2 regions of the Dactylosporangium sp. CS-047395 genome follow, and region 1 is predicted to be linked to the other one. Evidence: riboswitches for the same ligand, from Rfam matches in the RefSeq annotation. Region 1 holds a riboswitch; the other holds the start of a gene.
The links. A riboswitch is a leader RNA that binds a small molecule or an ion and turns the genes downstream of it on or off. The one in region 1 is predicted to bind ZMP and ZTP.
Positions count from the first base shown of each region.

Region 2: another riboswitch for ZMP and ZTP. It lies ahead of ACQP00_RS52575 (bifunctional 5,10-methylenetetrahydrofolate dehydrogenase/5,10-methenyltetrahydrofolate cyclohydrolase); the one in region 1 lies ahead of glyA (serine hydroxymethyltransferase).

Region 1 is NZ_CP192015.1:1,545,095-1,560,351, forward strand. It holds gene ACQP00_RS07110 (PQQ-dependent sugar dehydrogenase) at 1-265, opposite strand, end outside; gene ACQP00_RS07115 (PH domain-containing protein) at 903-1,352, opposite strand; gene ACQP00_RS07120 (hypothetical protein) at 1,574-6,367, shown strand; gene glyA (serine hydroxymethyltransferase) at 6,413-7,663, opposite strand; ZMP/ZTP riboswitch at 7,682-7,768, opposite strand; gene ilvD (dihydroxy-acid dehydratase) at 7,787-9,640, opposite strand; gene ACQP00_RS07135 (acetolactate synthase large subunit) at 9,857-11,695, shown strand; gene ilvN (acetolactate synthase small subunit) at 11,711-12,229, shown strand; gene ilvC (ketol-acid reductoisomerase) at 12,291-13,304, shown strand; gene ACQP00_RS07150 (TipAS antibiotic-recognition domain-containing protein) at 13,349-13,774, opposite strand; gene ACQP00_RS07155 (serine hydrolase domain-containing protein) at 13,833-15,098, shown strand.
Region 2 is NZ_CP192015.1:11,248,306-11,263,562, reverse strand. It holds gene rnpA (ribonuclease P protein component) at 1-253, shown strand, start outside; partial or broken gene yidD (membrane protein insertion efficiency factor YidD) at 250-521, shown strand; gene yidC (membrane protein insertase YidC) at 533-1,594, shown strand; gene ACQP00_RS52580 (protein jag) at 1,708-2,472, shown strand; ZMP/ZTP riboswitch at 2,756-2,837, shown strand; gene ACQP00_RS52575 (bifunctional 5,10-methylenetetrahydrofolate dehydrogenase/5,10-methenyltetrahydrofolate cyclohydrolase) at 2,854-3,732, shown strand; gene rsmG (16S rRNA (guanine(527)-N(7))-methyltransferase RsmG) at 3,958-4,641, shown strand; gene ACQP00_RS52565 (AAA family ATPase) at 5,167-6,498, shown strand; gene ACQP00_RS52560 (ParB/RepB/Spo0J family partition protein) at 6,495-7,553, shown strand; gene ACQP00_RS52555 (hypothetical protein) at 8,234-8,977, shown strand; gene ACQP00_RS52550 (GNAT family N-acetyltransferase) at 9,682-10,362, shown strand; gene ACQP00_RS52545 (N-acetylmuramoyl-L-alanine amidase) at 10,571-11,746, opposite strand; gene trxA (thioredoxin) at 12,101-12,436, opposite strand; gene trxB (thioredoxin-disulfide reductase) at 12,470-13,396, opposite strand; gene ACQP00_RS52530 (hypothetical protein) at 13,489-14,412, opposite strand; gene sigM (RNA polymerase sigma factor SigM) at 14,409-15,077, opposite strand; gene ACQP00_RS52520 (protein kinase family protein) at 15,105-15,257, opposite strand, start outside.

The DNA of each region.
Region 1 (15,257 bases):
CCGGCAGGAACGCGATGCCCCACGGCACCGCCAGCCCCTTGGCCAGCACCGTCACCGAGACCTCGGCCCCACCGTCCTCGTCGCTGCCGGACCCCGACCTGGTCGGCGAGGGATAGGGCGACATCTTCGGCGGCGACCCGAGCTCGTCCGGCGGGGGCGGCCCGAACGAACAGGCCCCGAGGGCCATGGCGGCCGCAGCCGCGCAGACGACGGCGAGGCTACGACCGGCTTTCCGGCCGGCAAAACGGTACGTCCGGGCGCTCACCCGCCCAAGCGTAGCGTTGCCCCCTGAGCGCGGCGTTTTCGAACCGCCCTTCCACCCTGCTGTCTTCCCAACCTCCTCCTGCGCGCGACGTGCCCGTATCGCGCGGGGTCATTGCGTGGTCACCTCGGCGCCATTTGTGCGTCGCATTTGTCGGCGCGACGTTGCGCTTTGCGTTTGCGTTTACCGGTGGCTTCGGGGGCTGCGTTGTTGGCGCGCTCGGTCGCGTCGTGACGGACGGCAACTCATCGTGCCTGCGTATCGGATTGCCCCGCGCTCAGCGGGCCGCGCCCGCGCGTCGCGTCCGCGGTGCCCGCCTCCGCGCGTCGCTTCCGCGGTGCTCGCTTCCGCGCGTCGTGCTTTGCCCGCGCCGCGGGTCGCCTCCGCGCGACTGGGATTGCCCGTGGCGTTCGGCGGCCGGCGCTACGTGGCGCGTCCGCGTGGCTGTTTCATGCCGCGGCCGCAGTGGCGCGTCAGATCTGCCTCACGCCGCGTCCGCGCGTACGGACGTTGCGTCGTGGCCCGGTGATCGGGTTCCCCCCGGCAGGCGGCGTCCAGGTCTCGCTTGTATATCGGTATGCCCGGCGGCGTCGCGGCGGTTCGCGGCGCGTCCGCGCGGGAGGGCGGGCTACTTCGCGGGCTACTTCGCGGGCTGCGGGGTGTCCTCGTGGTCATCGTCGGTGTCGGCGCCCGCACCGTCCGTCGCGTCCGTGTCCGCCGTTTGGTCGGAATCGAGGGGCTGACCGCTGGCTTTGATCACGCGCGGGACGTCGCTCGGGCGCACGGCGTCCAGGGGGACCAGGTGGCCGTTGGCCAGGCGGGCGTACACCGTGCCGTCCGACGTCACGAGGCCGTCCACCGCGGCCCACTGGAACGAGCGGCTGCCGAACAGGGCGCGCACCGTGAAGCCGCGCTCGCTCACGTCCGTGCCCGCGCGCCAGGCCCAGACGGCGATGGCCAGGGGAATCAGGAGTACCAGCAGGAACCAGAGGCTCTCGGCGGCCAGCGGAACGGCACCGATCACGGTGATGCCCGCCGCCACGGCGAGGGCGGCGCTGCGCCGGAACTTGACCTTGACCTGGTTGCTCACACAGCCATCCTCCCACCTTTCGAGGAACTGCCTCCGCGCGCCCGGGCGGGCATACTGAGCGCCGTGGGGGATCAGAACGGCCGCCCTTCGCCGACGCCGGTCGCCGGGGTTACGCTCGGTGCCGTGTTTGACGAGATCGCGACCGGCCGGGGGGCTCGTCGGGCGATCGACGTCGATATGTCCGGCTTTGCGGGTTGGTGCCCGTGGGGGGAGGGCAGGACGTGACCACCACTTTCCGCCGCGATGCGCCCGCCCAGTGGGCCGAGGGCATCAAGCGCAGCAAGCGGGTCGCGGTGCGGCCGACCGGGGCCGTCGCCACCGCGCTGGTCGTCGCCTCGGTGCTGGTCGCGCTGGCCGTGGCCGGCTGGGGGATCAAGGAACTCAGCATCATCTGGGGCGCCGCGGCGATCATCGCGCTCGCCGGTGTGGTGGTGCTCACGCTGCGCGGCTTCCCGCTCTTCGCGATCCTGACCATCGTGGCGGGCGCGGTCGCCTGGGGTGTGGCCACGCGCGGTCGCCTGCCGGACAGCTGGTTCGACATCCTCGGCGTTCTTGGCTTCATCGGCATCAATCTCGCTTATGTGGTACCGCTGGCCGGATCTTTCCTTTCCGCCCTCCTCATGGACGCCCGCCGGGTATCACGTCTGTCGATCGACGAGGCGGTGAGCGGGCGCCGTTGGTGGGGCAAGCCCGACGACACGCTCCCGCGCCTGAAAGAGCTCGAGGCGATTCCCAGCGCCCGTTTCTTCGCCCTGGGCGAGGGCGGCTGCACGCATCTCGTCTCCGCCGGCCGCCGCGTCGCGCTCTTCCTGCCGACGGTCTGGCCGCACGGCGAGTTCACGATGGACGCCGCGGGCCAGGTCCTGCGCGGCGGCCGCCTGTTCGTGCCGGGCTCGGAGGACGTCGACGGCCTGGCCGCGGAGGTGCACACCTGGCGCGAGCAGCTGGCCAAGGTCGGCGGCTCCGTCCGCGGGTACCTCGTGGTCGCCCCCTCCCGCGGCGACGTCTCCGAGGACCTCGTCATCTCGGTGGCGCCCGGCGAGCACCTGCACCTCGTGCACTCCCACGAGATGGCCGACGCCGCGGGGCGCTGGCTGGCCGCGGAGCCGTACCGCGTCGACCTCCACGTCATGGAGCGCCTCCTCGTCCTCGCGGCGGGCAACGAGCTGCCGGAGCCCCTGTCGCTCCCGCGCACCTTCGCCCGCGAGGCCGCGTCGTCGGAGGAGCGCACGCCCGCCACGTCGCCGACCGACGCCGCCTTCGCCGCCGCGGCGTCCTCGCCCCCGGGCGCTCCCGGCGCGCTGCCCACCGTGCTGGGCGGCGCCACCCCGGAACCGACCACCCCCGCCGCGACGTGGCGCCCCGGCAACGGCGTCATGCGGGCAAAGCTCGGCCGCCTGGCCAGAAGCGCATCCGCGCGCGGCGAGGCCGGCGACGCCGCCCTGGAAGTCCCGCCCGACTCCGACGCGGACGCCGACGATGCATTCGGGGCCGACGCCATTTCGAGCGTTTCCGACTTATCCGGTACCGCAACGAAAGCCGGTTCCCGCTCGCGCACAGGCCGCAAGCGCGATCCTGATGCCACGGGCCGTTTCGACAGTGATGCGGAATACGGTTCCGCGGCCCGTCGCCGCCGCAATGCCGGTTCCGGTTCCGCGGATCATGACACGGAGCCCGGTTCTGCGGGCCGTCGCGGCCGAAATGGCGAGTTCGGTTCCGAGGGCCATGGTGCGGATTTCGGTTCTGCGGGCCGAGGTGACCGTAGTGGCGAGTTCGGTTCCGAGGGTCGTGGTGCGGATTTCGGTTCTGCGGGCCGTCGCGACCGTGATGGCGAGTTCGGTTCCGAGGGTCGCGGGGCGGATTTCGGGTCTGCGGGCCGCATCGACCGTGGCGACGAGTTCGGTGCGGACGATCGCGATGCTGCGTTCGGTTCCGCGGATCGCGGAGAACGTGACGCCGAGTTTGGTTCCACGGGTCGCTTGGAGCGCGATTCCGACTCTGCGAAAGCGTCGCTAGGCCGCGGTGGCGGCTCGGGCGCTGATGGCAATTCGAACCTTGGTGCTGGTGCGCGTCCTGAACGTGATTCCGGCATCGGTGCCGGTCTCCGATCAGGCCGCGATTCGGACATTGGAGCTGGCTTGCGTTCTGAGCGGAACTCGGACTACGGCATCGACGGGCGCCCCGATCGCGACCCGTCGTACGGCGGTGGTCGCGATGGCGAGTCTGGCGCTCCCGGGCGCCGCTCGGACGCGTCCGCGCAGGAAGAACCGGACGCGTCGTGGGAGGCCCGGGCCACCCGCGAACTCGTCGGAAACTGGGACAACGACTCCGCGAGCCAGCTGGCCGCCTGGGCGGCCGAGGACGGCAGCGATTCCTCCGGGCGCCGCTCCTGGTCGCCGATGGGCGGGGAGACTCCCGCGCCGGGCGAGCGGTTCCGGTGGTCCAGCGACGCCGATGACTTCCCGGTGAGCTACGAGCCCGGCACATGGACCGACTCTCCGGAGAACGGCCGGCCCGACCGGGCGTCCTCCTGGGGTGAGACGGACTACCGCGCTTCCGCGCAGCCCGCCGACACGCCACGCGAATCCCGCACGTCAGAGCCGCCCGCAGACTCGTGGCGTGAGAGCCGCACGTCGGAGCCGGTGGCGGAGCAGTCTTGGCGTGAGAGCCGCGCGTCCGAGCCCGCGGCGGAGCAGTCTTGGCGCGACAGCCGCGCGTCGCAGCCAGCGGCCGAGCGGTCGTGGCGTGACGATCACGCGTCGGAGCCGGCTGGCGAGTCGTGGCGTGACGGCCGCACGTCCGAGCCGGCTGGCGAGTCGTGGCGTGACAGCCGCACGTCCGAGCCGGTGGCCGAGCCGTCGTGGCGCGCGAGCCAGAGTCCGGAGCCGGTCGTGGAGCCGTCGTGGCGCGACGCGCGTACGCCGGAGCCGGTGGCCGAGTCCTGGCGTGATCAGCGTGCGCCCGAGCCCGTGGCGGAGCCCTCGTGGCGTGATCAGCGTGCCCCCGAGCCGGTCGCGGAGTCGTGGCGTGATCAGCGTGCGCCGGAGCCGGTGGTGGAGCGGTCGTGGCGTGATCAGCGGACGCCCGAGCCGGTAAGCGAGTCCTGGCGGGATTCGCGCGCGCCCGAGCCTGTCGCTGAACCGTCGTGGCGGGACTCCCGTGCGCCGGAGCCGGTGGCCGAATCCTGGCGGGGTGCGCGCGCGTCCGAGCGGCCCGCGGCGGAGTGGCCGCCGCCTGCGGAGCCGGTGCAGCGGATGACCGAGCGGCCCTCCGTCGAGTGGCGGTCCGCTCCGGAGGCGTCCGCGCGGCCTCAGGTGGACTGGCAACCGGGCAATGAACAGCCATCGGCGGACTGGCGGTCCAGCTCGGACGCGTCCGGGCGGCCGGCTGTGGACTGGCGGCCTGGGAACGAGCAGCCATCGACGGACTGGCGGTCCAGCTCGGATGCGTCCGGGCGGCCGAATGTGGACTGGCAGGCGGGCAGTGAGCAGGCGTCGGGGGACTGGCGGTCCGGCTCGGACGCGTCCGCGCGGGCCAATGTGGACTGGCAGCCGGGGAATCAGCCGGCGCCGGGGGACTGGCGGTCGGAGTCGGAGTCGTCCGCGCGGCCGGCGGTTGAGTGGCGGGCCGGATCGGAGCAGGCGCCGGCCGAAGACTGGCGATCGCGGGCTGAGCAGTCGGCGCAGTCGGGGCAGTTCGCGCCGCCCGCGTCCGAGCGGCCGTCGGTTGAGTGGCGGGCCGGTTCTGCCGCGTCCGCGCGGCCCTCCGTGGCGTGGCCACCCGCCGGCGCGTCTGAGCGGCCGTCCGTCGAATGGCGCGCCGGGAGCGAGTTGCCCCAGGAGCGCGCCGGGAGCGAGTTGCCGCAGGAGCGTGCCGGGAGTGAGTGGCCCCAGGAGCGCGCTGAGAGCGAGTGGCCGCAGGAGCGCGCCGGGCGTCAGGCGCCGCAGGAGCGCGCCGGGAGCGAGTGGCCGCAGGAGCCTGCCGGGCGTGAGGCGCCGCAGCAGCAGGAACAGCGACGTCGCCCCGAGCGGCAGGCGTTCACCGGAAACCTGTTCGACGGGGACGCGCCCGAGTTGGTGGCGAAGCCGCTGGAGTTGCGGCGTACGTGGGAGTCGGATCCCGCTTCGCGGTCCATTCGGCGGCGGGATCGGGCGCCGGGCGACGTCGAGAACGTCGATCAGCATGCGTCTCAGGGAATGTATCCGCCGGCTGGGGACAGCGCGGATTTCAACCGGCCGTTTGAGCGCACTCAGGCATGGGCCGCCGACAATGCCGACGATGCCTACAACGCCGACAATGCTGGAAACGTCGGCAATTCTGGAAACGTCGGCAATGCGGGCCGCCCGCAGCAGCCTCAGCCCGGGAATGAGCCGTGGGGGAACCAGCCCGCGCCGCCGGTGCGGGATCGGCGGCCCACCGATGCCTGGGAGCGGAACTCCGCCCCTGCGGCGGAACAGCGCCCGGCCAATCAGGCCTGGTCTGCCGCTCCCGAGCCGCCGCCGCCCACCCAGCCGTGGTCCGCCGCTCCCGAGCCGGCGCCGACCCAGGCGTGGTCCGCGCAGCCCGCGCAGGGCGAGGAGGCCTGGTGGGACCCGGCAACCGCCGCTCCCGCGCCTGCGCCGGCCGAGGAGAAGGGCAAGAAGTCCCGCTGGGGCCGTAACAAGGACAAGGACGCCAAGAAGCAGCCCGAGGAGTCCGGCAACGATTGGGCCGGCGAGGCGACCACGCGCTGGGACCGCAGTGCGGCCACCAACGAAGACCGCCCGGCGCCGCGCAACGAAGACCGCCCGATGCCGCGCAACGAAGACCGCCCGATGCCGCGCGATGAGGAGCGGCCGGCCGCGCGGAATGAGCCCCGGAACGACGACTGGGGTGGCCAGAAGCCGCCGCCGGAGCGGATTCCCGAGCAGCGTAAGCGGGAGCTTTCGGCGTTCGAGGACCTCGCGCCCCTGGAGCTCAATCTCGACGAGGAGCCCAAGGAGAAGAAGGGCCGCCGGTTCCTGGGCCGGAAATGAGGCGATCGGGGCGCCCCTGAGGAAGAGGCGCCCCGAAAAGCGAGGTCAGTCCCGGCCCGGCATCGGGTAGGCGGACAGCAGTTCGCGTACCTCCGCGGCGATCACGTCCAGCGCCGCGTCGTCCGACTTCAGGGCGGCGTCCACGGCGCGGGAGATCCAGGTCGCGACCTGGGGCATCTCGGCGGGCGTGAGGCCGCGCGTGGTCAGGGCGGGCGTGCCGATGCGCAGGCCCGAGGGGTCGAAGGGCTTGCGCGTGTCGTACGGCACTGTGTTGTAGTTCGTCTCGATGCCGGCGCGGTCCAGGGCCTTGGCGGCGGGCTTGCCGCCGATGGACTTGCCGGTGAGGTCGAGCAGGAGCAGGTGGTTGTCGGTACCGCCACTGACGAGATCGAAGCCGTGCTCGAGCAGCGCCGACGCGAGGGCGTGGGCGTTGGCGACGACCTGCTGGGCGTACACCGAAAAGGAAGGCTGCGAGGCCTCGCCCAGCGCGACCGCGATGCCCGCCGTGGTGTGGTTGTGCGGGCCGCCCTGCAGGCCCGGGAACACCGCCTTGTCGATGGCCTTCGCGTGCCGTTCGTCGCACATGAGCATCGCGCCGCGCGGGCCGCGGAGGGTCTTGTGCGTGGTGGTGGAGATGACCTCGGCGTGGCCGGCCGGGCTCGGATGCGCGCCGCCGGCGATGAGGCCCGCGATGTGCGCGATGTCGGCCACGAGCACGGCGCCGACCTCCCGGGCGATCTCGGCGAAGCGCGGGAAGTCGATGGTGCGCGGGAGCGCGGTACCCCCGCAGAAAATGATCTTTGGACGCTCGCGCAGGGCCAGGTCACGCACCTCGTCGAAGTCGACGCGGCCCGTGTCGCGGCGGACCCCGTATTGGACGGCGCGGAACCACGCGCCCGTCGCCGAGACCGGCCAGCCGTGCGTGAGGTGACCGCCCATCGGCAGCGCCATGCCCATGACCGTGTCGCCCGGCTGGGCCAGGGCCAGGTACACGGCGAGGTTCGCGGGCGAGCCGGAGTACGGCTGGACGTTGGCGTGATCGACGCCGAACAGGGACCGGGCCCGGGCGATCGCCAGCTCCTCGAGCGGGTCGATGAAGCGCTGGCCCTCGTAGTAGCGCTTGCCGGGGTAGCCCTCGGAGTACTTGTTGGTCAGCACCGAGCCGGTCGCCTCGAGGACGGCCTGGGAGACGTAGTTCTCCGAGGCGATCATCCGCAGGGTGTCGTGCTGGCGCTCGGTCTCGGCCCGGATGAGGGCGGCGACCTGGGGATCCGCTTGTTCCAGAGCAACGCGCATGCGCAGCCTCCTGATACGCCGGGGCACCCAGGCGCGCGGTGCCCGCGATCGGAAGCTCCCCGGTGGTCGGTTCCACCTTGATGTGCGCCAGTCGCGGTAACTGGCGCACATCCTAGCGGAAACCTACGGCACGCGGCGGTACGCGCCGTCGCTGGCCGAGGTGGCCATCGACGCGTATGCACGCAGCGCCGCCGACACCGGGCGCTCGCGGTCGAGCGGGGTGAACGGGCGCTCGCGCTTCTCCTGCGCGATGCGGCGCGCGGCCAGCTCCTCGTCGGGCACGGCGAGGTGGATGGAGCGGTTCGGGATGTCGATCTCGATGCGGTCGCCGTCCTCGACGAGCGCGATGAGCCCGCCGCCGGCCGCCTCCGGGCTGATGTGGCCGATGGAGAGGCCGGAGGTGCCGCCGGAGAAGCGCCCGTCGGTGATCAGCGCACACGCGCGTCCGAGCCCGCGGCCCTTGAGGAAGCTCGTGGGGTACAACATCTCCTGCATGCCGGGACCGCCCTTGGGGCCCTCGTAGCGGATCACCACGACGTCGCCCGGGACGATGTGCTTCGCGAGGATGCCGTCGACCGCGGCCTCCTGCGACTCGAAGACCTTCGCGGTGCCGGTGAAGGTCAGGTTCTCCTCGGGCACGCCCGCCGTCTTCACCACGGCGCCCTCGGGCGCGAGGTTGCCGAACAGGATCGCGAGGCCGCCGTCCTTGGTGTAGGCGTGCTCGACGCTGCGGATGCAGCCGTCCGCGCCGTCCGTGTCGAGCGAGTTCCAGCGGTTCTCGGTCGAGAACGGTTCCGTGGTACGGACACCGCCCGGCGCGGCGTGGAACAGCGCGAGCGCCTGATCGGTGGCCTTGCCGCCGCGGATGTCCCAGTCGTCCAGCCACTCGCGGAACGACGCGGAGTGCACGGAGGACACCGACTCGTCCAGCAGGCCTCCGCGCGACAGCTCGCCCATGATGGCCGGGATGCCGCCGGCCCGGTGGACGTCCTCCATGTGGTACTTCTGCGTGTTCGGCGCCACCTTTGCCAGGCACGGCACGCGGCGCGAGATCGCGTCGATGTCGGCCACCGAGAAGTCGAGCTGGGCCTCACGCGCGGCCGCGAGCAAATGCAGCACCGTGTTGGTGGAGCCGCCCATCGCGACGTCCAGCGCGACGGCGTTCTCGAAGGCGGGGCGGGACGCGATCGCGCGCGGGAGCACGGACGCGTCGTCATTCGTGTAGTACCGGCGGCAGAGCTCGACGATCAGCGATCCGGCCTTTTCGAACAGGGCCTTGCGCGCGGCGTGGGTGGCCAGCGTCGAGCCGTTGCCGGGCAGGGCCAGGCCGATCGCCTCGGTGAGGCAGTTCATCGAGTTGGCGGTGAACATGCCGGAGCAGGAGCCGCACGTCGGGCAGGCGGAGCGCTCGATCTGGTCGAGCTGCGCGTCCGAGACGGCCTCGTTGGCGGAGGCGATCATCGCGTCGATGAGGTCGAGCTTGGCGTCCTTCTCGTGGACGACGCCCTCGATGGCGACGGTCTTGCCGGCTTCCATGGGGCCGCCGGAGACGAAGACGGTGGGGATGTTGAGGCGGAGGGCGGCGAGCAGCATGCCGGGGGTGATCTTGTCGCAGTTGGAGATGCACACGAGGGCATCGGCGCAGTGGGCCTGCACCATGTACTCGACGGCGTCGGCGATGAGCTCGCGACTGGGCAGCGAGTAGAGCATCCCGCCGTGGCCCATGGCGATGCCGTCGTCGACGGCGATGGTGTTGAACTCCTTGGCGACGCCTCCCGCCTCCGCGACCGCGTCGGCGACGATCATGCCGAGGTTGCGAAGGTGGACGTGGCCCGGCACGAACTGCGTGAAACTGTTGGCGATGGCGACAATCGGCTTACCGAAGTCGGAGTCGGTCATGCCGGTGGCGCGCCAGAGGGCGCGTGCGCCGGCCATGTTGCGACCAGAAGTGGAGGTCTTGGACCGCAGCTCGGGCATACCTGCGAGTCTGACACGTTCCGCATCCTGGGATAGGTTGACTCAGGCCATGAGATGCGCCAAAGTGGGCTCATGTCGTCGAGGTCGCTCCGAGTACTTATCATCTAGCGCGCCGACGCCTGCCGTCAGCGCGCTAGCCCCCCGTGCCGAGCACGTGGGGTTTTTTCATGTCCGGAGCCTTTGCCTAGACACCTTCGAGCGAAAGTGCGAACTGCGATGACGAGACCCACGCCAGAAGTCCTCGCCCACCGAGCGCATCCGACCCCGCCGGCGGCCGACCCGAAGAAGGCCGCGCAGCCGGTCTCCGCGGAACTGCTCACCGGCGCGCAGGTACTCGTCCGCTCGCTCGAGGCCCTCGGGGCCGACGTCGTGTTCGGCATTCCCGGCGGCGCGATCCTCCCGGCGTACGACCCGCTGTTCGACTCGGAGAGCGTCCGGCACATCCTGGTCCGCCACGAGCAGGGCGCCGGGCACGCCGCGACCGGCTACGCGCAGGCGACCGGCAAGGTCGGCGTGTGCATGGCGACGTCGGGCCCGGGCGCGACCAACCTGGTCACCCCGATCGCCGACGCCTACATGGACTCGGTCGCCATGGTCGCGATCACCGGGCAGGTCAGCTCGGCCTCGATCGGCACGGACGCCTTCCAGGAGGCGGACATCGCCGGCATCACGCTGCCGATCACCAAGCACAACTACCTGGTCCAGTCGGGCGAGGAGCTGCCGCGGGTGCTCGCCGAGGCGTTCCACCTGGCCGGCACCGGTCGCCCCGGCCCGGTGCTGGTCGACATCCCGAAGGACGTGCTGCAGAACAAGACCACGTTCAAGTGGCCGCCGACGATGGAGCTTCCGGGGTACCACCCGACGCTGCACCCGCACGGCAAGCAGATCCGCGAGGCGGCCCGCCTGATCGCCGGCGCCCGCCGCCCGGTGCTCTATGTCGGCGGCGGCGTCGTGAAGGCCCAGGCCTCCGAGGTGCTGCTGAAGCTGGCCGAGCTGACCGGCGCCCCGGTCGTCACCACGCTGATGGCCCGCGGCGCGTTCCCCGACTCGCACCCGCAGCACATGGGCATGCCGGGCATGCACGGTTCGGTCGGCGCGGTGTACGCGCTGCAGAAGTCGGACCTGCTGATCACCCTCGGCGCCCGGTTCGACGACCGGGTCACCGGCGAGCTGTCGACCTTCGCGCCGAACGCGGCCGTCATCCACGCCGACATCGACCCGGCCGAGATCGGCAAGAACCGCACCGCCGACGTGCCGATCGTGGGCGACGCCAAGCACGTGATCGAGGAGCTCATCGCCGCGGTCTCGGCCGAGCACGCGGCCGGGCGCAAGCCGGTCCTCAAGGACTGGTGGGCGACCCTGGACGACATCCGCGGCCGGTACCCGCTGGGCTACGAGGAGCCCTCCGACGGCACCCTCGCGCCGCAGTACGTGATCGAGCGGATCGGCAGCCTGGTCGGCCCGGACGCGATCTACACGGCCGGCGTCGGGCAGCACCAGATGTGGGCCGCCCAGTTCATCAAGTACGAGCACCCGGCCACCTGGCTCAACTCGGGCGGCCTGGGCACCATGGGCTACGCGGTGCCCGCGGCGATGGGGGCCAAGGTCGGCCGACCGGACAAGGTGGTCTGGGCGATCGACGGCGACGGCTGCTTCCAGATGACCAACCAGGAGCTGGCCACCTGCGCGCTGGAGGGCATCCCGATCAAGGTCGCCGTGATCAACAACGGCAACCTGGGGATGGTCCGGCAGTGGCAGACGCTGTTCTACGACCAGCGGTACTCCAACACCGAGCTCGGCACCCACAAGCACCGGATCCCGGACTTCGTGAAGCTGGCCGACGCGCTCGGATGCGTGGGGCTGCGCTGCGAGACCAAGCGCGACGTCGACGCGACGATCGAGGCCGCGATGAAGGTCACCGACCAGCCCGTGGTGATCGACTTCGTGGTCGGCAAGGACGCGATGGTGTGGCCCATGGTGGCCGCCGGCACCAGCAACGACGAGATCATGTTCGCGCGGGGCGTCCGTCCCGCGTTCGACCAGGACGACGTGTAGGGAGACCTCGCAACCATGGCCAAGCACACGCTCTCCGTCCTGGTGGAGAACAAGCCCGGCATACTGGCCCGCGTCGCGGGGCTGTTCGCCCGCCGGGGCTTCAACATCGACTCCCTGGCCGTCGGCGAGACCGAGCACCCCGAGGTCTCCCGGATGACGATCGTGGTCAACGCGGACGAATCGCCGCTGGAACAGGTCACCAAGCAGCTCAACAAGCTCGTGCAGGTGCTGAAGATCGTCGAACTCGACACCACCGCCAGCGTGCAGCGCGAGCTGCTGCTGGTGAAGGTCCGCGCGGAACGCCCGGTGCGCTCGCAGGTCCTCGAGACCGTGGCGCTGTTCCGGGCCCGTGTGGTCGACGTCGCCGCGGACGCCCTCACCATCGAGGCGACCGGGACGTCGGAAAAGCTGGACGCGCTGCTTCGTGACCTGGAGCCGTTCGGTATCAAAGAAATGGTCCAGTCGGGCGTCGTGGCCATCGGCCGCGGTTCGCGCTCCATCACGACCGGCCCGGCGCTCCGCGCCGCGGCCTGAGAACTTTCGCTCGTTGGTTCTGATCGTTTGACCGGTTTCGGTCGTTTTGAGAGGAAAGTCAATGCCCGCCGAGGTGTTTTACGACGACGACGCCGACCTGTCGTTGATTCAGGGCCGCAAGGTCGCGGTGCTGGGCTACGGCAGCCAGGGCCACGCCCACGCGCTGAGCCTGCGCGACTCCGGCGTCGACGTGCGCATCGGCCTGCCCGAGGGGTCCAAGAGCCGCGCCAAGGCCGAGGAGCAGGGCCTGCGCGTCCTCACCCCGGCCGAGGCGAGCGCCGAGGCGGACGTGATCATGATCCTCGCGCCCGACACGGTCCAGCGCTCCCTGTACGCCGAGCACGTCGCCCCGAACCTGACCGCCGGCAAGGCGCTCTTCTTCGGCCACGGCCTCAACATCCGCTTCGGCCTCATCACGCCGCCCGCGGACGTCGACGTGTGCATGGTCGCCCCGAAGGGACCGGGTCACCTGGTCCGCCGCCAGTTCGTCGACGGCAAGGGCGTGCCCTGCCTCATCGCGATCGAGCAGGACGCCACCGGCAACGCGCAGCAGCTGGCGCTGGCCTACGCGGCCGGCATCGGCGGCACCCGCGCCGGCGTGATCAAGACCACGTTCAAGGAGGAGACCGAGACTGACCTCTTCGGCGAGCAGGCCGTGCTCTGCGGCGGCGCGTCGGCCCTGGTCCAGACCGGTTTCGAGGTGCTCACCGAGGCGGGCTACGCCCCGGAGATCGCCTACTTCGAGTGCCTGCACGAGCTCAAGCTCATCGTGGACCTCATGTACGAGGGCGGCATCGCGCGGATGCGCTACAGCGTCTCCGACACGGCCGAGTACGGCGACTACACCCGTGGCCCGCGCGTCATCGACGGCCGGGTCAAGGAGGAGATGAAGCGCATCCTGGGCGAGATCCAGTCGGGCGAGTTCGCCCGCGAGCTGATCGCCGAGGACGACGCGGGTCGGCCGAACTTCACGAAGTACCGCGAGCAGGGTGCCAACCACCCGATCGAGGAGACGGGGCGTCAGCTCCGCTCGATGATGAGCTGGGTCGACCGGCCCATCACCGAGACCGCCTGATCGTTCGTCGAGCGGGGCCCTCTTCGGAGGGCCCCGCTTCGTGTCTACCGCGCGGCGTTGGCCCGGATCGCGTCGCGGATGTACGCCGCCAGGCCCGGATGGTCGGTGTCGTAGTTGGCGGTGAAGCGGGGGTCCGCGACGTACATGTCGCCGAGGCCCTGGTGGATCTCGAGCGAGCAGTCGTAGAACCACCGGCTGATGTGCTGCCGGTGCGCCTCGGCCAGGTCCATCGCCCGCGCGTCGGTGGCGGGCGTCCCGTCCTCGAACGCCGCGGCGAAGGCCCCGGTGTTCTCGGCCGCCTCCTGCTTGATCCGCTCCCAGTCGCTTTTCGTGTACTGCGCGGTGCGCCGAGCCGACTCCTTGTACGCATCGGTGGAGCCCCACCGCTGCTCGGCCTCCTCGGCGTGCTGGTCGGGGTCGAACTCACCGAACAGCTCGCGCTTCTCGTCGGGGGTTAGGTTCATCGTCATGCTCCCAGCGTGAAGTCTCCAGCCGCTGGAGAGTCAACCCCGTTGTTACCGTGACCCGGTGATCGAGTTTCTCGCACCCTACGTGGACCGCGGCGAACTTCCCGGCGCGGTCGCCGTCGTCGACCGCGGCGGCCGGACCGAGGTCGCCGCCGTGGGCTCGGCGGTCCTTCCCGGCGCGGTCGCCGTGGTCGACCGCGGCGGCCGGACCGAGGTCGCCGCCGTGGGCTCGGCGGTCCTTCCCGGCGCGGTCGCCGTGGTCGACCGCGGCGGCCGGACCGAGGTCGCCGCCGTGGGCTCGGCGGTCCTTCCCGGCGCCGCGATGACGCCCGACTCCATCTTCCGGATCGCCTCGGCCACCAAGCCCATCACGGCGGCGACGCTGCTGACCCTGGTGGACGACGGCGCGGTACAGCTGGACGCTCCCGCGCGTCAATGGCTCCCCGAGCTGGCGGCCCCGATGGTCGCGCGGACGCCCGACACCCTCGACCTCGTGCCCGCGACCCGGCCGATCACCGTCCACGACCTGCTGAACTCCACGACGGGCTGGGGATTCCCCTCCGACTTCGAGCTGCCGGCCGTCCAGGCGCTGTTCCCGGTCCAGCCCGACGGCCGCCGCGTCCGCGCGTTCCCGCCGCGCGACGAGTGGCTGCGACGGCTGGCCGGCGTGCCCATGCTCCATCAGCCTGGACAGGCCTGGTTGTACGACACGAGCTCCACCCTCCAGGGCGCGCTCATCGAGCGCGTGACCGGCCGCACGCTGGGCGAGGTGATGGCGGAGCGCTTCTTCGGGCCCCTCGGCATGCGCGACGCCGCGTTCCACGTCCCGGCGGCGAGCCTGGACCGGTTCACCGCCTGCTACCAGCTGGGCTCGGCCGGTCTCGAGCTCTACGACGCGCCAGCGGGCGACTTCGCGGCGCCGCCGGCATTCGAACTCGGCAACGGCGGCCTGGTCATGACCGCGGGCGACTGGGCGGCGTTCGGTCGCATGCTGCTGGCGGGCGGCGTCGCGCCGGACGGGCGGCGGCTGCTCTCGGAGGCGTCCGTGCGGGCGATGCTCACCGACCAGACGACGGCCGAACAGCGCGCGTCCGGGCTGCTTTTCTTCGAGGAGGGGCAGGGGTGGAGCTTCGGGGGGTCGGTGGACCTGGCGTCTTCCCCGCTGGGCCTTGTGCCTGGGCGCTACGGGTGGGTCGGGGGGACCGGCACGTCGGCGTTCGTGACGCCCTCTTCGGATACCGTCGCGGTGCTCTTTACGCAGGTCGCGATGGCGGGACCGGGGACGCCGGCGTGGATGTACGACTTCTGGCGCTACGTCGCGTCCTGACCGGCTTTTTCTCGCGGCGTGACAGGCCTTTTTCTCGCGACGTGATCGGCTTTTCTCTCGCGACGTCGCGGCGTGACCCGGCTGTTGTGGCGCTACGTCGCGGGGTGACCCGGGTTTCTGCGCTACGTCGCGGCGTGATCGACTTTTCTGGCGCGACGT
Region 2 (15,257 bases), 1.6 Mb from region 1:
TTCTTCTGCCGCTGTTGCTCGCGCCGGCTTCGTGGTCTCCAAGGCGGTGGGCAACGCCGTTGTGCGCAACACCGTGAAGCGGCGGCTGCGGCACCTGGTCCGTTCGCGCCTGGCCGACCTGCCGCCCGGCTCCGTGATCGTCGTGCGGGCGCTGCCCGAGGCGGCCGCCCGGCCGTACGACGAGCTGCAGCACGACCTCGACTCGGCGCTGGAAGCCGCGCGCCGACCGAAGAACCGAGGTGTCCGTCGATGAACGCCGGAGCCCGGATCGTGGCAGCTCCCATCGTCGCGTACCGTCGTTGGATAAGCCCGGCGTTGCCGGCGCGTTGTCGGTTCTACCCGTCGTGCAGCGCTTATGCCCTGGAGGCGGTCGGCACGCACGGCGTGGTCAAGGGACTCGGTCTCGCGATCTGGCGGCTGCTGCGCTGCCACCCATTCCACCCCGGTGGGTACGACCCGGTGCCTCCGCGCCGGGGACACTCGCCCGAGCCCGAGTCGACGTGACTGGAGCGGTGTCGTGATTAGCAAGCTCATGGCCGGGATCTACTGGCTGATCTCGAAGGTGATGCTGTTCTGGCACACCGTGTGGGATTCGATCCTGCCCGCCAACCGGGTGCTGAGCACCAACTGGCAGTGGGTGCTGGCGATCGTCTTCCTGGTGATCACCGTACGCATCGTGCTCTTCCCGATCTTCGTCAAGCAGATCAAGTCGCAGCGCGCGATGCAGGCGATCCAGCCGAAGATGAAGGAGCTGCAGGAGAAGCACAAGGGCGACCGGGAGACCCTCCAGAAGGAGGTCATGGAGCTCTACCGGCAGGAGAAGGTCAACCCGCTCATGGGCTGCCTGCCGATGTTCCTGCAGATCCCGGTGTTCATCGGCCTCCTGCACGTGCTGCGCCACCTCCGCCCGGGCCAGTCCGAGCACCAGCAGACGCTGTACGGCTGGACGGTCGGCGAGTTCGAGAGCGCCGTCGACGCCCGCCTGTTCGACGCCCCGATCGTCGCCAAGTTCAGCAGCAGCGCGGCCGACCTGCTGAAGATCGACGCCAGCTCGACCGCGGTCAAGATCGTGGCCGCCATCCTGGTCGCCCTGATGATCACGACGACCTACCTGACGCAGCGTCAGATGATCAAGAAGACGGGCTGGAACACCGACCCGCAGCAGCGCATGATCCAGAAGTTCATGCTCTACGGCATCCCGTTCTTCACCCTGACCTCCGGCTGGTACTTCCCGATCGGTGTCATCATCTACTGGGTCACGAACAACGCCATCACGTTGGGCCAGCAGTACTGGGTGCTGCACAAGTACCCGCCGCCGGCGAGCGCGTCGACCAACACGACGCCGTTCAAGGGCGGCGCCGCCAAGGCCACCGACGCCAAGCAGCCCAGCGGGTTCGCCGCGCTGTTCAGCAAGGCGCGCGACGAGGCCGCGGCCCAGCGGGCCAACGGCAAGGGTGCGCCCGCGAAGGCGACCGGCGCGAAGGCCAACGGCACCGCTCCGCAGGCGGCCGCCGGCCCGTCCCGCGCCCCGAAGCCCGGCGCCAAGCCGATCAACCCGAAGAAGGGTGGCGCCGCGAAGCGGCAGTCGGGTTGATGCGACCCCGCCGGGCCCACCCCTCCAGCGGCCCGGCGCGTGGCGCTCCCTGAACCGAACCCACCCCTCACCGACGACCTGTGACGGCGCCTCGGCGCCCCAAACAAGCGGAGATGAGTTTCGTGACCGACACCACCAGTGATCTCGGCGCCGAGGATCTGGAGAAGCAGCCCACTGCTGTGCAGGAAGACGCCGACACCGATGCCGAGCGCGAGGACGACGGCGAGGACGAGGGCGACGACGAGGCCGACGAGGGCGACGAGGCCGACGAGGCCGACGAGGAGGGCGACGAGGCTGACGAGGAGGGCGACGAGGCCGACGATGACGAGGGCGACGAGGAGTCGTCGGAGTCGTCGGAGTCGGAGACCGCTGCGGCCGGCGGTGGCTCGAGCCGCTCGAGTGCGGACCTGTTCCGCGAGAGCGAGATCGCGGCCGACTACATGGAGGGCCTGCTCGACATCCTCGACTACGACGGCGACATCGACGAGCTGGTCGTGAGCGGCCGCCCGGTGGTGGAGGTCGTCGAGGGCGGGGACGGCTCGGGCAAGCGGCTGCAGGCGCTCGTCGGCCAGCGCGGGGCGACGCTCGAGGCGCTGCAGGAGCTCAGCCGGCTGGCCGTGTTCCGGCAGACCGGTTCGCCGAGCCGGCTGCTGCTGGACGTGGGCGGCTACCGGGCGCTGCGGCGCAAGGAGCTCGGCGCGATCGCCAAGAACGCGGCGGAGAAGGTGAAGGAGTACGGCGAGGCTGTGCGACTGGAGCCGATGAGCGCGTTCGAGCGCAAGTGCGTGCATGACGTCATCAACGCGCTGCCTGGCGTGGAGAGCGAGTCGGAGGGCGTGGAGCCTTCGCGCCGGATCGTGGTTCGGCCGGCTGCCTGACGCTTGGTTGTTCTTTGTTGTGTACCGCCCCGGCCTCTTGGTCGGGGCGGTTTCTTTTCGTCCGGGGCTCGAGGTCTCGGCCGGACGGTTCTCGTGCTCGGGCTCGGGGCTTCTTTTTTGTGTTCGGGCTCGGGGCTTCTTGTGTTCGGGCTCGGGGTCTCGGCCGGGCGGTTCTTGTGCTCGGGCTCGGGGCTTCTTGTGTTCGGGCTCGGGTCTCGGCGGGCCGTTCTTGTGGTCCGGGGCTCGGGGCTTCGGCGGGGCGGTTCTTGTGGTCGGGCATACTTGTTGGCGAGCGACTGGCGGCATGGAGGATGGGCAACCATCGGGAAGCCTCGTCGTGGGAGTCGACCGCCTGGGCTTCCACGCGCGACGAGGAGCCGTATGTCCAACACTCCCCTGGTTGCCCAGGCCCGTCTCCTGCCGGGCGCGCCGGTGGCCGAGTCGATCCTCGCGGACGTGGCCGAGCGGGCCGCGGCGCTCACCGCCCGGGGCATTACGCCGTCGCTGGCGACCATTCTGGTGGGCGATGACGATGCCAGTGTCGGCTACATCCGTATCAAGCAGCGCCAGGCCGCCGAGCTCGGGTTCGCCTCGCCCCACCGGCACCTCCCGGCCGACGCGACCCAGGACGACCTGCACGCGGCGATCGACGGCTTCAACGCCGACCCGGACGTGCATGCGCTGCTGATCCAGTACCCGACGCCGAAGCACCTCGACTACGACGCCGCCCTCATGCGGGTCGACCCGGACAAGGACGTCGACGGCATGCACCCGCTGAACCTGGGCCGCCTGGCCGCTGGGATTCCGGGGCCGCTGCCGTGCACCCCGGCGGGGATCGAGGCGCTGCTGGCCCACTACGAGATTCCGGTGAGCGGTCGCGAGGTCGTCATCCTGGGTCGCGGGGCGACGCTCGGGCGGCCGCTGGCGATGCTGCTGGCCCAGAAGCGGCCCACGGCGAATGCGGCGGTGACCGTGGTGCACACGGGGGTGGCGGATTGGCCGCGGTACACCCAGCGGGCCGACATCCTCATCGCCGCCGCTGGAGTGCCGGGGATCATCCAGCCCGAGCATGTGAAGCCGGGGGCGGTTGTGGTTGGTGGGGGCGTCCGCTACGAGGGGCGCCGGCTCCTGCCCGACGTGGATGAGTCCTGTGAATCGGTCGCGGGGGCGATCACCCCGCGCGTGGGTGGCGTGGGGCCGACGACTGTGGCCATGCTGTTCCGCAACGCGATCTCGGCGGCGGAGCGCCGTTTCACGTGAAACTCGTTCCCGGGGGATCTTCGCGTGCGTTTATGTGGGGTCTCCCTCAGGGACCGCTGCGCGGCGGCGATCCGCTGGGCGTTCCACGTGAAGCTCTCTCCTGGGGGGATCGCCGCGAGGCGGCCGCCCCGTGCGTTTCACGTGAAACGCCCTCTCGGGGGACCGTCGGTCGGCGGCGGTCCCTCCATGCGTTTCACGTGAAACGCGCATGGTTTGCTTAGAGGCATGGACGGTGCAGTGCCCAGCGAAATCCTCCCCGCTGCCGAGAAGGTCTTCGGCGATCGGCTCCCCACGGCGATTCGGTTCGCCGAGTTGCTCGTCACCGATGGGGTGGTGCGGGGACTCATCGGCCCGCGGGAGGCACCGCGGATCTGGGAACGGCATCTGTTGAACTGCGCCGTGGTCGCGGATCTCATTCCGTCGGGTGCCTCGGTGGTCGACGTCGGGTCTGGGGCCGGTCTGCCCGGTATGGTGCTGGCAGTGGCTCGTCCCGACCTTGCCGTCACCCTGGTCGAGCCGCTCGCACGACGTACCGCATTCCTTTCCGAGGCGGTGACGGCGCTCGGCCTCGAGCGGACCACCGTGGTTCGCGCCCGGGCCGAGGAGTGCGTCGGGAAGGTCCCGCTCGCCGATGTCGTCACCGCCCGGGCCGTTGCTCCGCTCGACAAGCTCGCCGGCTGGTGTCTCCCCCTCACCGCCGTCGGTGGCCATCTGCTCGCGATGAAGGGCGCCTCCGCGGCGGCCGAGGTCGCCGAGCACGCGGAGGTACTCACACGGCTGGGTGCGGGCACCGCGTCGGTGCGCACGTGCGGGGACGCCGTTCTCGCCGAGCCCACCACCGTCGTCGACGTCGTGCGCGAGCGGGAAGTCGCGCGCCCACGCAAGGCCGGGGGGCGCCGCGGCCGGTGACCCGGGGGCGGAACCGCGACCCCTGGGCGAGGGGAACGCGGAGGACTCATGGGGGACGGCAGGGCGGTCGGCATCGGATGGCCGATGTCGCCGATACAGCGCCTGGGCGGGCTGCTCCGGCGAGTTGACGGATTTCTGGTGTATTGGCGGCCGAGTTGGGGTGAGAAGACCAACGACGCGCCGGTGAGTCATGGCTCCACCCGGCGAAGCGCCGTAGGCTGGCCCCGCGCCACTCTTCTGTCCGACGGAACGGAACCCGAGGAAACCGGAACGGTACCCGACGCAGCCGGCCTGGTGGGAACGGAACCGGACGACGAGCGCCCTGCGGGGCCGTTGTCGCCCGGAGCCGGTACCGCCGAGACGACTCCCGAGGCGACCAACTCCGGCCCGCGGAATTCCGCGAACGGCGACCCCTCCATCGACGCGCGCGACGAGCAGCAGAACGTCGCCCGGGCCGCGGAGCCGAAGCCGGCGGACGAGGCGGCCGAGGGTGCACACCTTTCCGAGCGGGACGGGACTGACATGGTGCGCGATAGCGGTGATGGTCCGGGGTACGTCGATGCAGACGGTCATGTTTCACGTGAAACGGGGATAGAGGGTTGGGGTGTACGGCCCAGTGGCCGGCCCGTCCCGCAGCCACGATCAGAGAACGGCGAGCCGCGAATCGGGGACCCGGCGCGACCCGTAGAACCCGTGCGGTTCGAGGCCCCGTCCTCGCCGCCGCCCTCCCCCGCTGCCCCGACGCCCAATTCCCCGGAGCCGACACGCGGAGGCAGGGTGGAGTTTCACGGCACCGGGCCAAGCGACCGCAGTGCAACCGGTACTCTGTACGGCCGGGGAGTGACGCCGACAGTTGACGCTTCTCCGGCCGAGGTGCGGCCCGAACGACGGAACCCACCATCCCCCCGGCCTCACCCGACCGTCGTCACCGCGGATTCCGAGGGCGCCATGACTGACGCGTATGTTTCACGTGAAACCGAAGACCCCCCGCTCGCACAGGAGGCAAAGCGCGCCGTGGAGATTCTCAACCCGAGTGGGGAGATCACCATGCCCCGCCCACCACGGCGTCGCACGATGTGCGTCGCGAACCAGAAGGGCGGCGTCGGGAAGACGACCACCGCGGTGAACATCGCCGTCGCCCTGGCGCTGCACGGCAACCGGGTGCTCGTGATCGATCTCGACCCCCAGGGCAACGCCTCGACCGGACTCAACGTCCCGCACCACTCCGGTGTGCCCGACGTGTACGACTGCCTGATCGACGGCGCCCCGCTCGACGCGGTGACCCAGCAGGTCGAGGGAATCCCGAACCTGTGGGCGGTCCCGGCGACCATCGACCTCGCCGGCGCGGAGATCGAGCTCGTCTCGGTCGTCGCGCGCGAGTCGCGCCTCAAGCGCGCGATCGAGGCCGGTGGGAGCGACTACGACTACATCTTCATCGACTGCCCGCCGTCGCTCGGGCTCCTCACGGTCAACGCGCTCGTCGCCGCCGAGGAGGTGCTGATCCCGATCCAGTGCGAGTACTACGCGCTGGAGGGTGTGCAGGCCCTCACCAACAACATCGAGCTCGTGCGGTCGCACCTGAACCCGCACCTCGACATCTCGACCGTGCTCCTGACGATGTACGACCGGCGCACGCGCCTGGCCGACCTCGTCGAGCAGGACGTGCGGAACCACTTCGGCGAGAAGTGCCTGAACGCGGTGATCCCCCGCAACGTGCGGGTGTCGGAGGCGCCGAGCTACAGCCAGTCGGTCATGACGTACGACCCGGGTTCCCGGGGTGCGGTGAGCTATTTCGAGGCAGCGCAGGAGATCGCGCTCCGCGGCGCGCAGGGCGCCCAGGTGGGAGGGGTCGCATGAAGTCCAACCGACGTGGAGGTCTCGGGCGGGGGCTCGGCGCCCTCATCCCAACCGCCGCCGCGCCGGCCGAGGGTACGACCGGCACGGCGACCGCGCTGGCCACTCCCCCCGTCGCGGCAAACGGTGCGGCGAACGGTGCGGCGAGCGAGGCCGCGGCGGCGGTACCGGCGGCGGCTCCTCTTGCGGATGACGCTTTGGCTCCGGTGCCGGGCGCGCGCTTCGCCGAAATCCCGGTGGGCGCGATCATCCCCAACCCGAAGCAGCCGCGGCAGGTCTTCGACGAGGAGGCCATCGAGGAGCTGAAGACCTCGATCTCGGAGGTCGGCTTCCTCCAGCCCATCGTCGTGCGCGAACTGCGTGAGCCGTCCGAGTCGGGCGAGAAGCAGTACGAGCTGGTGATGGGCGAGCGCCGCTGGCGGGCCGCCCAGGCGCTGGACAAGGAGGCCATCCCGGCGATCGTCCGCGAGACGCGCGACGACGCGATGCTGCGGGACGCGCTGCTGGAGAACATCCACCGGGCGAACCTGAACCCGCTGGAGGAGGCGGCCGCGTACCAGCAGCTGCTCGAGGAGTTCGGCGCGACCCACGAGGAGCTGGCGCGGCGGATCGGTCGATCGCGCCCGCAAATCTCGAACACCATCCGCCTCCTGAACCTCCCGGCCCCGGTGCAGCGCCGCGTCGCCGCGGGCGTTCTGTCGGCGGGCCACGCGCGGGCGCTGCTCGGGCTCGACGACTCGAACGAGCAGGAGTCGTTGGCGACTCGGATCGTCGCGGAGGGGCTGTCGGTGCGGGCGACCGAGGAGCTGGTACAGCTTGCGGCTTCGGAGGCCCCGAAGAAGTCCGCCCCCGCCCAGCGCCGGGCGAAGCCGCACGCGCCGGCCTTGTCCGACCTGGCCGACCGGCTCTCGGACCGCTTCGACACGCGCGTGAAGGTCGACATCGGGCGGCGCAAGGGGCGCATCACCATCGAGTTCGCCACGGTCGACGACTTGGAGCGGATCGTGGGCATCATTGGGGTACCGGACGAGCAGTCGGCTTCTCAGCGCGAGCAGTAGCCCGCTTCAGTTCGTCGAAGAGGCCGATCCCACTGCGGGGTCGGCCTCTTGCGTTTTATGTTTCCCGTGAAACGTCACTCGGCCTCGGCCTCGGCCTCGGCTCCGGCGCGGTCCGGCGCGCGGCCCGGCTCGTTCCAGACGGGGCGGTGGGCGGCCCATCTCCGGCACCGCGCTCCACTCGACTCTCCTGCACCCGCGCTCCACTCGACTCTCGTGCACCCGCGCTCCACTCGACGGACGCCGGCGTCCGATGGCTGTCACCGATCCCGCCGGGTGGCGGCTCTGGTCGATGTCACTCGCCGTCTGGGGTCGTCGCGGCGGCGTTCGCTCGATGGCACCGTGCCCGTTCGCGGTCTTGAGGTGGCGCGCGGCGATGATGGCGTGCTTTGGTGGCCGTGCGGTCAATTGGTGGTCGGCGAGGGTCAAAAGGGCCGTTTGGAACGTCGCGGGCCCGAAAATCCGGCGGATGGAATCTTGAGAGAACGGTTCTGGGCGAATCTTGTCCACAGGGGTTATCCACAGGCTCACGCGTTTCACGTGAAACCAAGTGCTCGCAGGACGCCTGGCCTGTGGATGGACCCGGTCAAGTCAGGTGAGTGGACGACTGCCTGCCTGTGGATAACTCGGTGTACGTCCACAGGGTGCGGACAGCGGGGGCGGCGTCGGCTAGGGTCGGCTTCGTGCCTGAGTCGCCGCAGCTTCCCGCCTTTACCTACTGGCCTACGTTTCCGTTCGAGGGCGACATCCGTGTCAAGCGCCTTCTGGAGCCGGTTCCGATTGAGCCGCCCCGGCATGGGGACAACCCTGCCGAGTGCCGGGCGTGTGCTGCGCCCGACGAGGCGTACATCTGGGTCAGTGATCGCTGGCGGGTTCGGGCCCTTGATCGGCCGACCGGGCTGCCGGCCGTTTTGATCCTGGAGTCCCGGTCGCATCTGGACCTTGGGGATCTGCCGAACATGTTGGCGGCTGAGCTCGGGGTGATGACCGTACGGCTGGAGCGGGCGATCCGGTCGCTCGACGGGGTGGCTCGGGTTCACGTGAATCGCTGGGGGGACGGGGCGGCGCATCTGCACGTTTGGTTCCTCGCCCGGCCGTATGGGCGGCTTCAGCTTCAGGGGACCTTCCTTGCGCTGTGGGACGACATTCTGCCGCCGATCTCCGAGGAGAGCTGGCGGGAGAATTTGGCGCTCGTTGCCGCCTGGCTCGCCGAGTTCGGTGGGCGTCCGTTGGCCGAACCGCCTCGGATCAACTGGACCTCGCCCACCAGCCTCGCCGAGCGGGAGGCGCAGGCCCAGCCGGAGGATGCGCTCGAGCCGGCAGCGGCCGCTGAGGAGAATGACGACGTTGTAGTTCCCGAGCCGGCCGAGGGCAATGGCGATGCGCCGGATGAACCCGCCGGTGGTCAGAAGCCAGCCACCGCCTGACTCGCCCTTCCGGTCGTCGTCGCAGCCAGAATCGCACCGCACCGGCCCGCACCGCACCGCACGCACCGCATGCACCGCACCGCACGCACCGCATGCACCGCACCGCACGCACCGCATGCACCGCACCGCCGTGCCGCCGCGTCACCGTTGTGCCGCGTCACCGTCGTGCCGTCGAGCGTTCGTGCTGTCGTGCCGTGGGGCGTTCGTGCGGTCGGGCGTTCGTGCGGTCGGGCGGTCGGGCGTTCGTGCGGTCGCGCTGGCGTCGGGGCGTCATCGGGTCGAGCCGTCGGCGTCGGGCGGTCGCCGTCGCGTAGTTGCCATTGACCCGTTGCCGTCGCCGCTGGAGTGCCGTTTCGAACGCCGGACCAATGTCGGCTTCGGCTTGGACGAGAGCTTGCATCGCGTACCGGCGGCGTTTCACGGGAAACCATCCAAGTGCCGCCGCCCGCAAGCTATGCGCGTGGGCGGCGCGAGAGGAACTGTAGCCATGTCGCACCGTGGGTGGAGGCTATCGGCACGGAGCGTTGATCGGGCAGGGTGCCGACCGGGTTCGTCTTTTCTGTCACCCGGATAGCGGACGCAGGGATGAGGTGCGGTCGTCCTGTAGGGAGCAGGATGAGGAACTGTGTTCGGATGGGTCCCGCAGAGTGTGACAAATGCGTACCATCATGACGAGCTAATCCCGGTGCGGTGGAGATGGGCCAATGTCGCGACGTCTCGTCAGTTTGACGCTGGACACCCTCGAGGATCTTCCTCGTTCGTGCCGTGATTGCGTGTTCTGGGAGCTCGATCCCGTCGCCGCCGACCGGGCCTGTGCCAACGGCGATCCGGGGCTGGAGAAGGAAGCCTGGGTCTCGCAGACACTGCTGGAGTGGGGCTCCTGCGGCAAGCTGGTGTACGTCGACGGCATGCCGGCCGGGTTCGTGATGTTCGCGCCGCCGGCTTATGTGCCTCGCAGCATGGCGTTTCCGACTTCGCCGGTTTCTCCTGATGCGGTACTGCTGATGACGGCCCACGTCGTCCAGCCGTTCGCCGACGGCGGGCTCGGGCGCATGCTCGTCCAGGGCGTCGCCCGCGATCTCACCAAGCGGGGTGTGAAGGCGATCGAGGCGTTCGGCGACGCGAAGTTCGGCGAGGTCGACGAGGCCGGGCGCAACGAGCGCGGGTGCCTGGCGCCGGCGGACTTCTTCCTGTCGATCGGCTTCAAGACCGTACGGCCGCATCCGAGATATCCGCGGCTCCGGCTCGAGCTCCGGACCGCCCTGTCGTGGAAGTCGGACGTCGAGTACGCCCTGGAGAAGCTGCTCGGATCGATGAGTCCGGAATCGCTGCTTCGTCCGGTTCTTCCGGTTCGTCCGGCTACGCGGGAAATGACCTCCGGCTGAAAGCGCGACGGCCCAACCGCTGCCAAAGCCAAAGCCAAAGCCAGCAAGCCAGAGCTCAGAAGCCAAAGCTCAGAAGCCAAAGCTCAGAAGCCTGAGCCGAGAAGCCTGAGCCGAGAAGCCTGAGCCGAGAAGCCAAGAGCCAGAGTCAAGAGCCCGAAGCCGAGTGCGAGAGACCAAGCGCCAGAAAGCAGAGAGCCGAAGAAAGCGCTCAGGCCGAAGGCGCGGTGCCGGTCAAGGCACGCAGCAAGCTGACGTCAATCGACCCCGTCGGAACGTCCGCCTCAACGGGGAGATACATCCGCTGCACAGCCGCCATGATGGCCTCCACCACCCGGTCGCGGAACGCCGGATCGATGAGCTGCCGCCGATCCCCGGGCGAAGTCAGGTACCCCACGTCAACCCGCACAGCCGGCATCTTGGTGAGCCGCAACAGCTCCCAGGTCTTCGCGTGCACATGGCAGTCCCGCAGCCCGGTACGCACGACGATCTCCCGCTGGACGAGCCCCGCCAGCCGCTCCCCCACCACCGAGGTAGGCCCGGACACCGAGCCGTAGTGATAGGTGGCCACGCCATCGGCGAGCGGCGTCGAGTGCCCGTCGAGGTGGATCGAGATGAGCAGGTCCGCGCCGAGCTCGTTGGCCAGCTGAACCCGGTCACGGTCACTCAGAGCCCCCGCCGGCTGCGGACCCCTGGTCAAGTTCACCCGCATCCCCGCAGCCGCCAGACGGCCCTCCAGACGGGCCGCAAGGTCATACACGAGGTCCGCCTCCACCCACCGCAGCGGCCCATCGGGCACCACGTGGCCGGAGTCGGGGCCGCCGTGGCCCGGGTCGATCACGATGCGCTTGCCGAGCAGGGTCGGGCCGGACTCGCGGAAGGCTTCGGCCTCGCGCAGGAGCTGCGGGCGGCCGCCGATCACCTTGCGGCCGAGGCGGCGCAGGGCACCGAGGGTGGCCGGGCCGCACTCGCCGTCGGGGCGCAGGCCGACCTCGCGCTGGAACTGGGCCACGGCGTGCGCGGTACGGCTGCCGTAGATCCCGTCGGCGCGACCCGGGTTGTAGCCCATCTCGAGCAGCCGCTCCTGCAGCTGCCGGACGTCGTCGCCGACGTAGGGGTCACCGACGGTGTGGAAGAGCGCGCGCTGGCCGAGCCGCCAGCGGGCCGCGTCCAGGGCCCGCCAGGTCTCGTCGCCGACCTCGCCGTCGACCGTCAGGCCGCGGCTCTGCTGGAAGGCGCGCACGGCCCGCTCGACGTCCGCGTCGTACTCGGGGTCGTGCCGGGTCGGATCCGATGGCAGGAGGTCGTCCAGCAACTCCAGCACGACCAGAATGCCGCGGATCTCGGCAACCGCCGCTCCCCGCGCCCCGCGCCGGATCGCCCGCATATGGCCCTCCTGAGTTGCCAGTACCCCGCGTCGGAATCGTACGTGCCCACCTGAGCGCGCCGTTATGGGGCGATTTACCCATCCGGTACCGCATCCGCGAGGCAGCGTACTCCCACCACCCCATGAGCGCGTCCCGGAACGGCCGCGACGCGTCCGGGAACGGCCGCACCACGTCCGAGAACGGCCGCGACGCGTCCGGGAACGGCCGCACCACGTCCGGGAACGACCGCAACGCGACGCGGAACGACCGCAACGCGACGCGGAACGGCCGCGACGCGACGCGAGAAGCGTGCGCGGACAAAAGTGGCCCCGGTCCCCGCGAACGACGGAGACCGGGGCCACCAAAGAGAACGATCAGGCCGGGTCGAGCGCCGATTCGATCAGGCGGACCAGCGCGCTCTTCGGGTTAGCGCCGACGACCGACCGGAACTGCTCGCCGTCCTTGAAGACGGTCAGCGTCGGCACCGACAGGACCTGGTAGGCCCGCGCGGTCTCGGGGTTGCTGTCGATGTCGACCTTCACGATCTTGACCTTGTCGGCGAGCTCACCGGCGGCGATCTCGTTCAGCATGGTCTCGATCTTGCGGCACGGCTGGCACCACTCGGCCCAGAAGTCCACCAGGACCGGAATGTCGGATTTGAGGACCTCGACATCAAAAGTCTTGTCGCTGACGGCCTGGATGGCTCCCATGCGCTCTCCTTCTCCTATGCTTTTCTTGTACTTCTAGAGGCCCGCGATGTACCGCTCGGCGTCGAGCGCCGCGGCGCAGCCCGTCCCCGAAGCGGTGATGGCCTGACGGTAGGTGTGGTCGACGACGTCGCCGGCGGCGAACACGCCCTCGATGTTGGTGCGGGTGCTCGGGGCGTCCACCTTCACGTAGCCCTCGTCATCCAGCTCGACCTGACCGCGGAAGAGCTCGCTGCGCGGGTCGTGGCCGATCGCGACGAACACGCCGGCCACCGGCAGGTCCTGCGCGGTGCCGTCGGCGGTGTTCTGGACGCGCACCGCGCTGACGCGGCCGCCGCCGTCCAGGACCTCGGTCACCACGCTGTTCCACAGGACGTCGATCTTCTCGTTGGCCAGCGCCCGCTCGGCCATGATCTTGCTGGCGCGGAACGAGTCGCGGCGGTGGATGATCGTGACCTTGGTGGCGAAGCGGGTGAGGAAGGTCGCCTCCTCCATCGCCGAGTCACCGCCGCCCACGACGACGATGTTCTCGTTGCGGAAGAAGAAGCCGTCACAGGTGGCACAGGACGACACGCCGCGGCCGAGCAGCTCCTGCTCGCCGGGCACGCCCAGGGGCCGCCAGGCGGAGCCGGTGGCCAGGATCACGGCCTTGCCCTGGTATTCCGTCTCGCCCACCCAGACGCTCTTCACCGGGCCCTCGAGGGCCACGCGGGTCGCGTCGTCGGTGATGAACTCGGCCCCGAACCGCTCGGCCTGCTTGCGCATGTTGTCCATGAGCTCGGGGCCGTTGATCCCGTCCGGGAAGCCGGGGAAGTTCTCGACCTCGGTGGTCGTGACGAGTGCGCCGCCGGACGTGACACCTTCGATCACCAGCGGCTTGAGGTTGGCGCGGGCGGCATAGACGGCAGCCGTGTAACCGGCGGGACCGGACCCCACGATGATCAGGTTGCGGACCTCGTCCACGGTCGACTCCTCGAATTCAGCCTGTGCCAGCAAAACGTCATCCTACGAACCGGCCATTCCCGGTGGACGGTGACTCGTGTGCCACATCACCGCTACGGGGTGGTGGTGCGGTACCGCTCGTCGGCGATGGCCCCACCGATGCCGCAATCCGGCCCGACGACGACCACGAGGCGCTTGCCCACCGCGGTCCGCGCGCCGTCGACCACGACGACCAGCGCCGCCTGTCCCTGGAACGCGGCGTAGTCGACCAGTGCCACCTGACCACCGTATTCGGTCGTGATGGCGGCCAGGCACGCAGCCCGCGCGGCCGGCTGGGCGAGCCGTGCCAGGGGACCCGGCACGCTCGACGGGGCCGGCGGGCCGACGTTCGAGTTCGCGGAGGCGCCGCCCTCGCCGTTGAGGTTGTTGTTGGGCCGCTGCGCCTTGGGCGCGTTGGCGGAGAGGTCGCCGATCGTCGCCGGGTCGTAGTCGCGGCCGCTGGACGTGATCGCGGTGGTGTCCGCGGACGCGCCGCCGGCCGCGTCGCCCGCGGCGGTGGCCGTGTTGCGTTCGGGCCGGCCGCCCGGGCCGCCCGCGATGCCCGGGGCCGACGCCGGCTGGTCGTAGCTGTCGCTGCCGCCCATGCGCAGCACCTGCACGCCCACGCCGCCACAGACGAGCACGGCGGCGGCCGCGGCCAGCCCGGCGGTCCAGCGCAGGCGGCGTCGCTTGCGAGCCTCACGGGCCCGGTCCAGGTCGACGACCGGGGCGCCGGCGGGAGGTGCGGTGACGGCGGCGGCCAGGACGGCGTTCAAGCGATGCACGACCTCATCCGGTACCGGATGAGCCTCTGCTCCTAGCGCATGCAACTCGTCCCGCATGGCGGCGTCGGCGGTCACGAGCGTCGCATAGGCCTCGGCCCAGCTCTCCTCGGTCGTCACCAGGTGGCGCACGTCGTCCGCCTCCGGGGTGCCGTCCAGCGCCCCGCCGACGAAATCGGCGAGTCGGTCGAGATCGGCGTCGGAGAAGGCCGTCACGCGCCACCCTCCTTTCCGGATGCGGAAGTCTGCCCGGCGGCCCGGGTGTTCGCGGCAGCGTCTGCCCGGGCCGCCTCAGTTGATGGGACGCGGCCGCCGTCGACGGGGTTCCGCAGGTGGCCGAGGAGCAGCGCCAACCGGGCCCGGCCGCGCGCACACCTGCTTTTGATGGTGCCCTCCGCGACGCCGAGGATGACGGCCGCCTCGGCTACCGCATACCCCTGGACGTCCACGAGTACCAGCGCGGCCCGCTGCTCGACCGGCAGTTGCTGCAGCGCCTGGCGCACGTCCATGGCGGTGTCGCGGTCGCTCGCCGGGGCCGGTGTGACGTCGGTCTCGGGCAGCGGGACGGTGGGGCGGGCGTTGCGCCGGCGCACCCGGTCGAGGCAGGCGTTCACCACGATCCGGTGCAGCCAGGTGGTGACGGCCGAGTCGCCACGGAAGTTGCCGGCCGCGCGGAACGCCGAGAGCAGCGCGTCCTGCAGGGCGTCGGCGGCCTCCTCGCGGTCGCCCAGGGTGCGCAGCGCGACCGCCCAGAGCCGGTCGCGATGCCGGCGTACGAGCTCGCTGAAGGCGTTGGGGTCGCCCGCGGCATGGGCGCGCAGAAGCCACGCGTCGTCGCGCGTGTCTCGCGCGCCCGGCTCCCCTGCGTCCACGGGTCGCACCTTATCGACCGCGAACGGTTCGTGGGGTCACTGCACCCGGACGGTTATCTCTCCGATAGACACGCGGTATCCGCTGTTGTTGCTCTCCTTGGGCAGCTTGGTGATCCACACCAGGAGGTAGCGGGTCTTCTGCTCGGGTCCGTTGAAGATCGTCCGGCTGCCCATGTTCTGGCGGGCCGT